Regions from separate parts of the Azospirillum sp. A23 genome, predicted to be linked through region 1. Evidence: predicted binding sites of a transcription regulator. Region 1 holds the regulator's gene; the other holds the start of a gene.
The links. The regulator LexA, encoded in region 1, represses DNA repair genes until DNA is damaged. The targets are predictions, from matches to a motif close to ATGTTCTANTTTGGTTC.

Region 1 (6,356 bases):
AAGCGCCTCCCGGCACCATCGACACCTGCGGCACCGGCGGCGACGGCGCCGGCACCTACAACATCTCCACCGCCGCGGCGCTGGTGGTGTCGTCCTGCGGCGTGCCGGTCGCCAAGCACGGCAACCGCGCCATCTCGTCGAAGTCCGGTGCCGCCGACGTGCTCGGCTCGCTGGGCGTCAACCTTGACTGCGACTTCGCGCTGGTCCGCAAGGCGCTGTGGGATGCCGGCATCGCCTTCCTGATGGCGCCGCGCCACCACCTCGCCATGCGCAACGTCGGCCCGACCCGCGTCGAGCTTGGGACCCGCACCGTCTTCAACCTGCTGGGCCCGCTCGCCAACCCGGCGACCGCCAAACGGCAGGTGCTCGGCGTCTTCTCCAAGCAGTGGGTGGAGCCGCTGGCCCAGGTGCTGAAGCGGCTGGGCTCCGAGGCCGCCTGGGTCGTCCACGGCTCCGACGGGCTGGACGAGATCACCACCACCGGCCCCACCACTGTCGCCCAGTTGAAGGACGGCGAGGTGACGGTGTTCGAGGTGACGCCGGAGGATGCCGGTCTGCCGCGCGCCCGGATCGAGGAGTTGAAGGGCGGCGACGCCCAGGTCAACGCCGAGGCGATCCATGCCCTGTTCGACGGGGTGCGCAGCCCCTACCGCGACATCGTGCTTCTGAACGCCGCCGCGGCCCTGCTGGTGTCCGGCAAGGCCGCGACCCTGAAGGATGGTGTCGCCATGGCCGCCGACGCCATCGACAGCGGCGGCGCCCGCGACCGCCTGCGCCGGCTGGTCGCCATCACCAACGAGGCAACGGCCTGATGAGCGACGTTCTGACCCGCATCAACGACGACAAGCGCGCCCTGGTGGCCTCCCGCAAGGCCGCCCGTCCCTTGTCGGAGGTGGAGGCCGCCGCCAGGGCCGCCAACGAGAGCAACCCGCCGCGCGGCTTCATCCGGGCGCTGAGCGCCGCGGTCGAGGCCGGCCGCTACGGCCTGATCGCCGAGATCAAGAAGGCGAGCCCGTCCAAGGGCCTGATCCGTCCCGATTTCGACCCGCCGGCGCTGGCCCGTGCCTACCGCGAGGGCGGTGCGACCTGCCTGTCGGTGCTGACCGACGAGCCTTATTTCCAGGGCAAGGACGAGTATCTGGTCGCCGCCCGCGCTGCGGTGGATTTGCCGGTCCTGCGCAAGGACTTCATGGTCGATCCTTATCAGATCGTTGAAGCCCGCGCGCTGGGTGCCGACTGTATTCTGATCATCATGGCGTCGCTGTCCGATGCCCAGGCGGCGGAGATCGAGGACGCCGCCATCGCCCAGGGCCTGGACGTGCTGGTCGAGGTGCACGACCGCGCCGAACTGGACCGCGCGCTGCTGCTGAGGACTCCTCTGCTCGGTGTCAACAACCGCAATCTCAAGACCTTGGCGGTCGATATTGCGACGACGGAAGAGCTGGCCGCCAACGTGCCGGCCGACCGCATGCTGGTGGCGGAAAGCGGGCTCTACAGCCCCGCCGATCTGGCCCGGATGGCGAAGGTCGGGGCGCGCTGCTTCCTGGTTGGCGAATCGCTGATGCGGCAGGCCGACGTCACCGCCGCCACCCGCGCCCTGCTGGCTCCGGTGTGATGCGATGACCGATGTGGTGGCCGATACGGGAGCAGAAGCGAGAGCCGATGTGCTGATCGCTGCGGAGAGCCCGCGCCAGGATGCCGTGATCGCGCTGGTGGCGGCGCTCGACCGCTATCTGCTGGATCTCTACCCGGCGGATACCTGCCACCTGCTCGACATCGGCGAACTGGAGGCGCCGGACCTGCGCTTCCTCGTCGCCCGCAAGGACGGCGTTGCGGTCGGCTGCGCGGCGCTCCGCGTCGATCCGACCGGTTACGGCGAGATCAAGCGGATGTATGTCGATCCCGCTGCCCGTGGACAGCGCATCGGCGACCGTCTGCTCGCCCGGCTGGAGGAACTGGCACAGGCGGAGGGCTTGAACGCCCTGCTGCTCGAATCGGGCATCCATCAGCCCGAGGCGCTGGCGCTCTACCGCAAGGCCGGATTCACCGACCGCGGCCCCTATGCCTGCTACCAAGACAATGGCGTCAGCGTCTTCATGGAAAAGCTTTTGACGGAGACCGTGCGATGACCGGCTTCACCCATTTCGACGCCGAGGGCAAGGCGGTGATGGTCGACGTCTCCGACAAGGCGGACACCGAACGCACCGCGACAGCCGCGGCGACCGTGCTGATGCAGCCGGAAACCCTGGCGCTCATCATGCAGGGCGGGGTGAAGAAGGGCGACGTGCTGTCGGTCGCCCGGCTGGCCGGCATCATGGGGGCCAAGCGCACGCCCGACCTGATCCCGCTGTGCCACCCGCTGATGCTGACCTCGGTCAAGGTCGACCTGTCCTGCGATCCCGCCCGCAACGCGGTGGACGTGACGGCGACCTGCAAGCTGAAGGGCCAGACCGGCGTGGAGATGGAGGCGCTGACCGCCGTCACCGTCGCAGCATTGACCGTCTACGACATGTGCAAGGCGGTGGACCGCGGCATGACCGTCACCGACGTGCGTCTGTTGCACAAGGCCGGCGGCAAGAGCGGCAAGTGGGGCGCGTCCTCCTCCACCGGAGCCTGACGCCATGATCTCCGTCGCCGAGGCGCGTGCCCGCATCCTGTCGGCCTTCACCGCCCTCCCGGCGGAGACCGTCGCCCTGCCCGACGCTCTCGGCCGTGTGCTGGCCGAACCGGTGGTCGCCCGGCTGACCCAGCCGCCCTTCAACGCCGCCGCCATGGATGGCTGGGCCCTGCGTGCCGCCGACATCGCCGCCGCGACCGCCGAGGCCCCCGTCCCGCTGCGCCGCATCGGCGAATCCGCCGCCGGCCACGCCTTCACCGGCAGCGTCGGCGCGGGTGAGGCGGTGCGCATCTTCACCGGCGCTCCCCTGCCCGATGGTGCCGACGCCGTGGTGATGCAGGAGGATTGCAGCGTCGACGAGGCCACCGTGCGGATCGGCCGCGCCGTGGCCGCCGGCCGCTTCGTCCGCGAGGCTGGCTTCGACTTCACGGCCGGTCAGGAGCTTCTGCCGAAGGGACGGCGCCTGACCGCGCGCGACATCGCGCTGGCCGCCGGCGGCAACGTGCCGTGGCTGTCGGTCCACCGCCGGCCGCGCATCGCCGTCCTCGCCACCGGCGATGAGATCGCCCTGCCCGGCGACCCGCTGGGTCCGAGCCAGATCGTCAGCACCAATGCGCTCGGCCTCTGCGCCCTGGTGACCGCCCAGGGCGGGCTCGCCCATAATCTTGGCGTCGCCAAGGACACGCCGGAAAGTGTGGCGGCCCTGGCGAAGGGAGCCGCCGGCTGCGACCTGCTGGTCACCACCGGCGGGGCGGCGCATGGCGATTACGACCTCGTGCGCGATGTGCTGGCCGAACGCGGCGTGGCGCTGGAGGTGCAGACGGTGGCGATGCGTCCGGGCAAGGCACTGATGTTCGGCCGTGCCGGGTCGGTGCCGCTGCTTGGCCTGCCCGGCAACCCGGTGTCCACCGGCGTCACGGCGCTCCTGTTCCTCCGCCCGATCCTGCGCGTGCTGCAGGGCCTGCCGCCGGAGGACGACCGCGTGCCGCTGCGCGCCCGCCTGACCGGCGCGCTGAGGGCCAACGACCGGCGCGAGGAATATCTGCGCGCCACCCTCGCCGCCGGCCCGGACGGTGTCCTGACCGTCACGCCCTTCGCCCGGCAGGACAGCGCCATCACCACCCTGTACGCCCAGGCCGATTGCCTGATCCCCCGCCCGCCCAATGCCGACCCGGAGCCGGCCGGCGCCATGGTGACCGTGCTTCCTTTGACGGATGGGGTGCTCAGCATTTAGACTTGAACAGAGCGCCAGGACATGGCGCTTGGACGAAGACTGGAACAGGTGAACATCACCCGGAAAACTGTTTCACAGCGTTCCAAATGTTCCACACAAGTTCTAAAAGAAGCCGATGGGGGGCTTGACGCGCAGCAGGAACCAAACTAGAACATGGAGCAACGTTTAGTTTTTGTTCCATCTTCAGTCTGGCCGAGGCCGGGAGGCATCCATGCTCACGCGCAAGCAGCACGAATTGCTGCTGTTCATCCACGAACGGCTTGGCCAGGGCGGTGTCTCGCCGTCGTTCGACGAGATGAAGGACGCCCTGGGCCTGAAGTCCAAGTCGGGTATCCATCGCCTGATCACCGGGCTCGAGGAGCGCGGGTTCATCCGCCGCCTGCCCCACCGGGCCCGTGCGCTGGAGGTTCTGCGCCTTCCCGAGGGTCTCGACGCCTCCCGCAACCGGACCGCGGCTGCCAAGCCGAAGTTCCAGCCCAACGTCATCAAGGGCGATTTCGCCTTCGCCGGCCGCGATACCGCTCCACCCGCCCCGACCCCGGCCGCCGCGAACGAGACGGTCCAGCTCCCGCTCTATGGCCGGATCGCCGCCGGAACGCCCATCGAGGCTCTGCGCGACAACAGCGCCTTCGTCGACGTCCCCGCTTCCATGCTGACCGGTGGCGACCATTACGCCCTGGAGGTTTCCGGCGACTCGATGATCGAGGCCGGCATCCTCGATCACGACACCATCGTCATCCAGCGCTGCGATGCGGCGGAGAACGGCACGATTGTCGTCGCTTTGGTGGACGAGGGCGAAGTGACACTGAAGCGCCTGCGCCGCAAGGGCAACACCATCGCCCTGGAACCCGCCAACGCCGCCTATGAGACCCGCATCTTCGGTGCCGACCGCGTCCGCGTACAGGGCAAGCTGGTCGGTCTCGTGCGCAAGTACTGAGCTTTTCCTGCCCGACCGCCGATCCTCTCCTCCGTCCCCGCGGCGGATGGGATCGGTGAGGTCCAAGCTCCTCTCACTTTCCTCCGGTCCAGGGCCGATCTCCCCGCAGCCCGCGCACCGTCTCCACCGTCACCCCCTCGGCGGTCACCGTCAGCGCATGCGCGCCTTCATGGCGCAGGGTCCAGCGGTCCACCACCAGGTCCGCCCGGCAGCGCCGCGCCACCTCGGCCGTCACCACCGCATCGACCGCCCCGCAGTCTTCGTCCAGCGCATCCGGCAGCCGCGGCAAAGCCACCGTCTTTCCCCGTACCCGGTACAGGCAGCCAAGCGCGTCGCAATCCAGCGAGCGCCCTCCCCCGCTCCATCCCCCGTCGGCCGGCCAGGCATCGGCCACCGACCGCTCGCCATCGCGCTCCCGCCAGGTTTCGGTCATCCGCCCGCCGCCCTTGACCGACGCGCTGAGCCGCCCATCCGGCAGCCTGACCGCCATCACCGTCCCGTCGCCGGCCACCAGCACATCCGGCCGCACCGCCAGCATCGGCGAGGCCAGCCCCGCCAGGACCGGCAGCATTCCCAGCCAACGCCACCACCGCGTCCACAGGCACAGCCAGATCCCTCCCATCACCAGCAGGGCGAACCCGTCCGCCGGCATCGCCCGCACGGTCAGCGAGGCCCAGGGGAGACGGCCGAAGAACTCCGCCGTCCAGATCACCGCCCGGTCGCCCCAGTTCATGGCGATCAGCGCCGGCGCCTCCAGTCCGAAGGGCAGCAGCGCGTAGGCGATCAGGCTCCACGGCATGACCCAGAAGGACGTGATGGGAATGGCGATCAGGTTCGACAGCACGCCATAGAAGGCGATCTGCTGGAAATGGAAGAGCGAAAAGGGCAAGGTCGCCAGCGTCGCCACCACGCTGGTCAGCAGAATCCCGCCGACATAGAACAACCCGCGCACGATCCATCCCGCATCGCGCCGCCATTCCGCCAGCCTGACGCTGCCCTTCTCGAAAGCGGCGATCAGCGCCACCACAGCGGCGAAGGACATCTGGAAGCTCGGCCCCAGCATGCCCTCCGGGTCCATCGCCATGGTGACCAGCCCGGCGAAGGCGACCAGCCGCATGCTCAGCGGGTGGCGGTCCAGCATGATCGCCCCCATCACCATGCCGGTCATCAGCACCGACCGCACCGTCGGCAGCGGCGCCCCGACCAGCAGCGTGTAGGCGAGCGCCGACAGGATGCCGAACAGGGCCGCGATCTTCTTGATCGGCCAGCGCAGCGCGATATAGGGCACCGCCGCCAGCAACGCCCGCACGACATAGAACAGGATGCCGGCGGCGATGCCGACATGAAGGCCGGAGATCGACAGCAGATGCGCCAGCCCGCTGTTGCGGAAGTCGTCCATCGTCGCTTCCGGGATGCCGAACTCCTCGCCGTTCAGCAGCGCCGTGGTGACGCTCGCCTCCACCGGATCGCCGATGGCAACCACCACCCGCTCGGCAATCGCGCCGCGCGCCTTCTCGAAGGCGACGGCGACCGTGCTCCACCCCGTCACCGGCGGCGCCTCGACCAGT
Region 2 (6,356 bases), 1.0 Mb from region 1:
GGGAACCGAGGCCGAGCCCCGCATGCCCCCGCCCGTGCCCCTGCCCCTGCCCGCGCAGCATGGGATGGGCGGGGGCGATCCCTTTCGTGAAAGCGTTTCCAAGTGCCCCACCTCACCCCTGACGTGGCGATCGTCGGCGCCGGCCCCGCCGGGTTGATGGCGGCGGAGATCGCCGCGGCCGCCGGCCTGCGGGTCGCCGTGTTCGACCACACGCCCACCCCGGCGCGCAAGCTGCTGCTGGCCGGGCGCGGCGGGCTGAACCTGACCCATTCGGAACCGCTCGACCGCTTCCTGCCGCGCTATGGCGCCGCCGAACCGCTGTTCCGCCGCCTGCTGGCCGGCTTCTCGCCCGACGCCCTGCGCGGCTGGGCGGCCGGGCTGGGCATCGAGACTTTCATCGGCAGCAGCGGCCGTGTCTTCCCGGTGCAGATGAAGGCCTCCACCCTGGTGCGCGCCTGGCTGCGGCGGCTGGACGGTCTGGGCGTGACCCTGCACAGCCGCCATCGCTGGACCGGCTGGGACGCGACCGGCGCCCTCACCTTCCGCCAGGGCGAGGAAAGCGTGACCGTCGCCCCGCGCGCCACCCTGCTGGCGCTGGGCGGGGCGAGTTGGCCGCGCACCGGGTCGGACGGCGGCTGGGTTCCGCTGCTGGAAGGGCTGGGGGTGGAGGTCGCGCCGCTGGTTCCCTCCAACATGGGCTTCGAGGTGCCCTGGTCCGATCACCTGCGCGACCGCTTCGCCGGCCAGCCGGTGAAGAGCGTCGGTCTCTCCGCTGCCGGCCGGCGCCTGAAGGGCGAATTCGTCATCACCGAAACCGGGATCGAGGGCGGCGCCGTCTATGCGCTGAGCGCGCCCTTGCGCGACGCCATCGCGGCGGAGGGCTGGGCGACCCTGACGCTGGATCTGCTGCCGGACATGGCCGAGGCCGAACTGGTCAAACGCCTGCGCCGCCGCGGTGCGGAGTCGCTGTCCACCTTCCTGAAGAAGTCGCTGTCCCTGACCGGCCCGCGCGCCGCCCTGCTGCGCGAGTTCGCCCCCGCCACCGACCTGACCGACCCGGTGGCTTTGGCCCGCCAGATCAAGGGGCTGTCGATGGTGCTGACCGGCGTCCGCCCCATCGAACGGGCGATCTCCACGGCCGGCGGCGTCCGCCTGTCGGAGTTGGACGAGCGGTCGATGCTGACCCGCCGCCCCGGCCTGTTCCTGGCCGGCGAAATGCTGGACTGGGAGGCGCCGACCGGCGGCTATCTGTTGCAGGGCTGCTTCGCCATGGGCGTGGCGGCCGGCAAGGGGATGGTGGAGTGGCTGGCCGCAGGAAACCCGCAAGACAGCTGACTCTTCCTTTGAAGAACAGCCAAAGAAAAAGGGCCGCCCCACAAGGACGGCCCTTCTTTTTCAACCCCGCAACCGCTTAGTAGCGGTAGTGGTCCGGCTTGTACGGGCCGGCGGTCGGCACGCTGATGTAGGCAGCCTGCTTGTCGGTCAGGGTGGTCAGCTTGGCGCCGATCTTGTCCAGATGCAGGCGGGCGACCTTCTCGTCCAGGTGCTTGGGCAGGACGTAGACCTTGTTCTCGTAGTTGGCGGCGTTGGTCCACAGCTCGATCTGGGCCAGCACCTGGTTGGTGAAGCTGGCGCTCATCACGAAGCTGGGGTGGCCGGTGGCGCAGCCCAGATTGACCAGACGGCCCTGGGCGAGCACGATCAGGCGCTTGCCGTCGGGGAACACGACCTCGTCGACCTGCGGCTTGACCTCTTCCCAGACCAGATTGCGCAGGGCGTCGATCTGGATCTCGCTGTCGAAGTGGCCGATGTTGCAGACGATGGCGCGGTCCTTCATGGCCCGCATGTGGTCGATGGTGATGACGTCGACGTTGCCGGTGGCGGTGACGAAGATGTCGCCCTGCGGAGCGGCATCCTCCATCGTCACGACCTGATAGCCTTCCATGGCGGCCTGGAGCGCGTTGATCGGGTCGATCTCCGTCACCAGGACGCGCGCACCCTGCGAACGCAGCGAGGCGGCCGAACCCTTGCCCACGTCGCCATAGCCGGCGACCACGGCGACCTTGCCGGCGACCATCACGTCGGTGGCGCGCTTGATGCCGTCGACCAGCGACTCACGGCAACCGTAGAGGTTGTCGAACTTCGACTTGGTGACGCTGTCGTTCACGTTGATGGCCGGAACCTTCAGCGTGCCCTTCTTCATCATCTCATAGAGACGATGGACGCCGGTGGTGGTCTCTTCCGACAGGCCGCGGACGTCGGCCAGCATCTCCGGATACTTGTCGTGCATGATCTGGGTGACGTCGCCACCATCGTCCAGGATCATGTTCGGGGTCCAGCCATCGGGACCGCGCAGCGTCTGCTCGATGCACCACCAGAACTCCTCCTCCGTCTCGCCCTTCCAGGCGAAGACCGGGATGCCGGCGGCGGCGATGGCGGCGGCGGCCTGGTCCTGGGTCGAGAAGATGTTGCAGGAGGACCAGCGCACGGTGGCGCCGAGCGCGGTCAGCGTCTCGATCAGCACGGCGGTCTGGATGGTCATGTGCAGGCAGCCGACGATGCGGGCACCGGCCAGCGGCTTGGAGGCGCCGAATTCCGACCGCAGGGCCATCAGGCCCGGCATCTCGGTCTCGGCGATGGTGATCTCCTTGCGGCCCCAGTTCGCGAGGCTGATGTCCTTGACCTTGTAGTCCGTGAATTCGGCGGCCATGAGGGATGACTCCTGGTGGGCGGTGACGGTCGGGCAGCGGAATTTCAGGCGCACCGGATCCCCGGCCCTGCCGCTGTAATTGGCCATCGGTGTATCAGCGCTCCCGGAACCATGCAAGCATAAAGATATCTTTATGTTTGTTCGGCAGCGGAAGCGATGAAGGCACCTTGCCCCGTTTGTTCGCTTTACGTTCCATTTTGCCCCGGCTAAGCTGCGGCCATGGACGAGATACGGCGATCCCCGATCAAGGGCCGCGGGGCGGTCAGCAACGCCACCGGGCGGTTCGAACGCGAGACCCGCGTCCTGACCGACGACGGCTGGACCGGCTATGCCGAGAGCGGCAACGAGGCGCTGTCCGATCCGGTCCGCACCAGCGTCTCGCCGGCCTCGGCCAAGTCGATCATCACCGGCAACCAGTCGCCCGACATCCCGTTCGACCGCTCGGTGAACCCGTACCAGGGCTGCGAGCATGCCTGCATCTATTGCTTCGCCCGGCCGACCCACGCCTATCTCGGCCTGTCGCCGGGTCTGGATTTCGAGACGAAGCTGTTCGCCAAACGCAACGCGGCGGAGCTGCTGGCCAAGGAGCTGCGGGCGAAATCCTATGTCTGCCAGCCGCTGGCGCTGGGGGCCAACACCGATCCCTACCAGCCCATCGAGCGGACGGAGGGGATCACCCGCCGGGTGCTGGAGGTCTGCCGCGACTTCAACCAGCCGGTCAGCATCATCACCAAATCGGCGCTTGTGCTGCGCGACCTCGACATCCTGGGACCGATGGCAGCGCAAGGGCTGGCGTCGGTCGCGGTCTCGGTCACGACGCTGGACCGCGATCTTGCCCGGGTGATGGAGCCGCGGGCCAGCACCCCGCCGCGCCGGCTGGAGGCGATCCGCGCCCTGTCGGAATCCTGCGTGCCAGTGGCGGTCCTTGCCAGCCCGATGATCCCGGCACTCAACGACCATGAGCTGGAAGCCATCCTGGAGGCGGCGGCCGGCGCCGGGGCGACTGCCGCCAACTATATCCTGCTGCGCCTGCCGCTGGAGATCGCCTCGCTGTTCGAGGAATGGCTGCGCGTCCACGCCCCCAACCGCGCCGACCGCGTGCTGAGCCTGATGCGGCAGAGCCGCGACGGCGCGCTCTATCGCTCCGGCTTCGGCACGCGGATGAAGGGCAGCGGCCCCTATGCCGAGCTTCTGCGCCACCGCTTCACGCTGGCCTGCCGGAAGCATGGGCTGGGCGGCCGGAGCTGGCAGCTCGATTGCAGCCGTTTCCGGGTGCCGCCGGCGATTGGGGACCAGCTGTCGCTTCTGTGAGGGGATGGAACAGCGTGGAACGCTGTCCGGCCGATGTTCCATCCGCCGCCTACCGGTGGCGCGGCAGAGCCGTTGGGTAAGGCGACAGCTTATAAGCCCTCTCCCCCCTGGGGAGAGGGTTGGGTGAGGGGGGCAGCGCGGACGGAACGACCGCGCCAGGGGATTGCCAAGGGGCAGCATGCCCCTTGGCGGCGCGCGGATCGCGCGCCGGCCCCCTCACCCTCCCCACGCCTGCGGCGCGGGTCCCCTCCCTCTCCCCGGGGGAGAGAGGGCAATCCGCGGTGCCCTCGCACAGGCTACCGGAAAGGTCGTCGTCGAGTTCGGGGACGGGCTGACGATCCGGTTGCGTGGTTTGCCGCTTGGAGGCTGGAGTATCGAGGCCGGCGAACAGCCCCAGCCGCTCGGCCAGCCAGCGGACGGTGGCGGGATCGCCCGAAGTGACCAGCCGTTCGATCTGCTCGGCGACCAGAATGCGCAGCGAGGACAGGCGCAGCTCGGCCTCGCGGTTCAGGGCCTGCCGTTCCCACCAAACCCTGTGACGGAAATCCTTGGAACCGTAATAGGCGCGCCAGAGTGTCGTCCGGCTGCACCCCATGGCACGGGAGACCTGAAGGAAGCTGTTGCCGCGGGCCAGCATGCCGGCGGCCATGATCCATTGCTCTTCATGGAACTGCGAACCGGGCACCAGCGAGCCTTCGGACGGAGTCGGCGGCTCTTCGGCCCAGCGGGGGAACTGGTCGTTGGTGAAACTACGGCTGTCGAGGGGCATGGGTCGGCTCCGCAGAAAAGTGGGTCTGCGGGAAGCGTATAAGAATAATTTCCTTTATGGCGGAATTTTTGCAACGGCCTCCGGTATCGGCCTCCGGTCCCGGAGTCATTGCATGGGGAACAAGATCGACACGGATGTCACGGATTTCGGCACGGATTACACGGATTTTTCCGGTCTTGCCGAAGCGGCGGCCTCCCCCGGAAGCTGGGGTTTCGGAACGCCACATCCGTGAAATCCGTGCTGAAATCCGTGTCGATCTTGCCCACCGACTCCACGGCGTCCCACCCGGACCGACTGCCGTCAGGAGCGGCGGAACATCCTGGTCCAAGGCGTCGACACGTCCGGGGTCTTTGCCTGATCGGATTTCGGCAGCGCCGACAGCGGCAGGCGGCCGGTCGCCAGCATCGCCATCACCAGCGCCGGATGCGCCGGGCCGGAATTGTGCTGGCCGTCTGAGTCCTGGCCGGTCTGCTCCGGCCGATTATCCGTGCCGCCATCCGCGCCGGGCTCCTCGTTCAGGGCCTCGTTGATGCGGGCGAAGGCTTCGATGTCTTTGATGTGCAGCATGGTCCGTACCCCTCGGCTTCGACTTTTGTGCGTCGCAGCAAAAACGAAGGTAACAGCTCTGCCCTCGAATGGTCTCATGTGCGGCGCTTTGACACAGGCCCTTTTCTAGCGGGCCGGTTCGCGAACCGCCAGCATAAGCCCGAAGCCGATGGCGAAGAAAGCCAGAACCGTCGCCATGCCGGCGCGCTGGCTGGCGAAGGCCTGGGTCGCCAGCCCGAACAGCAGCGGCCCGAAGAAGCCGACGAAGCGGCCGGTCAGCCCGTAGAGGCCGAACATCTCGCCCGCCATGCCCGGCGGGGCGAGCCGCGCCATCATCGACCGCCCGGCCGCCTGGGCCGGCCCGAAGAACAGCCCGAGCCCGAGCGCGAAGATCCAGAACCACAGCCGCTCGGTCGCCAGCAGCAGCGGCACCGAACAGACGGTCATGCCGGCCAGCGCGATCAGGATCACCGGCTTGGCTCCCGCCCGGTCGTCCATCCAGGCGAAGCCGATGGCCCCCGCTCCCGCCACCACGTTGAGCGCGATGGCGAAGACCAGGATCTCCTCGAAGCTCATGCCGAAGGTCCCGGCGGCGAAGAGGCCGCCGAAGGCGGTGATGGTGTTGATGCCGTCGCGGTAGAAGGCGCTGGCGATCAGGAAGCGCCCGACCTCGCGGTAACGCCGGGCCTGACGCAGCGTGGCGAGCAAGGTCGCCACCCCCTCGCGCGCCGCCCGCAACAGGCCGTGGCCGGTCGCCGGCTCGTCCGGCACCCACAGGAAATAGGGCAGCGCGAACAGCCCGTACCACGCCGCGGCGAGCAGGGCGGTGGCGCGGACATTGGCCTGCTGGCCCCAGTCGGCCCATTCCATCCCGAACAGGCCGAACAGCGGGGCCGGCGCCTGGACGAAGCCGACCAGCGCCAGAACGAGGCAGGCCAGCCCGCCGAAATAGCCGATCCCCCAGCCCCAGCCCGACACCCGGCCGAGCAGCCGCGGCGGCACCAGCCCCGGCAGGGTGGC

Region 2: the regulator LexA is predicted to act here: its motif matches at 2,887-2,903, upstream of ABNQ40_RS29105 (PA0069 family radical SAM protein).

The regions. Positions count from the first base shown of each region.
Region 1 covers NZ_CP170667.1:1,433,557-1,439,912, forward strand. Annotated here, with positions in the region: gene trpD (anthranilate phosphoribosyltransferase) at 1-812, shown strand, start outside; gene trpC (indole-3-glycerol phosphate synthase TrpC) at 812-1,615, shown strand; gene ABNQ40_RS24160 (GNAT family N-acetyltransferase) at 1,620-2,129, shown strand; gene moaC (cyclic pyranopterin monophosphate synthase MoaC) at 2,126-2,617, shown strand; gene glp (gephyrin-like molybdotransferase Glp) at 2,622-3,851, shown strand; gene lexA (transcriptional repressor LexA) at 4,063-4,788, shown strand; gene ABNQ40_RS24180 (ComEC/Rec2 family competence protein) at 4,862-6,356, opposite strand, start outside.
Region 2 covers NZ_CP170667.1:2,455,737-2,462,092, forward strand. Annotated here, with positions in the region: gene ABNQ40_RS29095 (TIGR03862 family flavoprotein) at 157-1,335, shown strand; gene ahcY (adenosylhomocysteinase) at 1,412-2,710, opposite strand; gene ABNQ40_RS29105 (PA0069 family radical SAM protein) at 2,930-4,021, shown strand; gene ABNQ40_RS29110 (hypothetical protein) at 4,071-4,790, opposite strand; gene ABNQ40_RS29115 (hypothetical protein) at 5,091-5,357, opposite strand; gene ABNQ40_RS29120 (MFS transporter) at 5,463-6,356, opposite strand, start outside.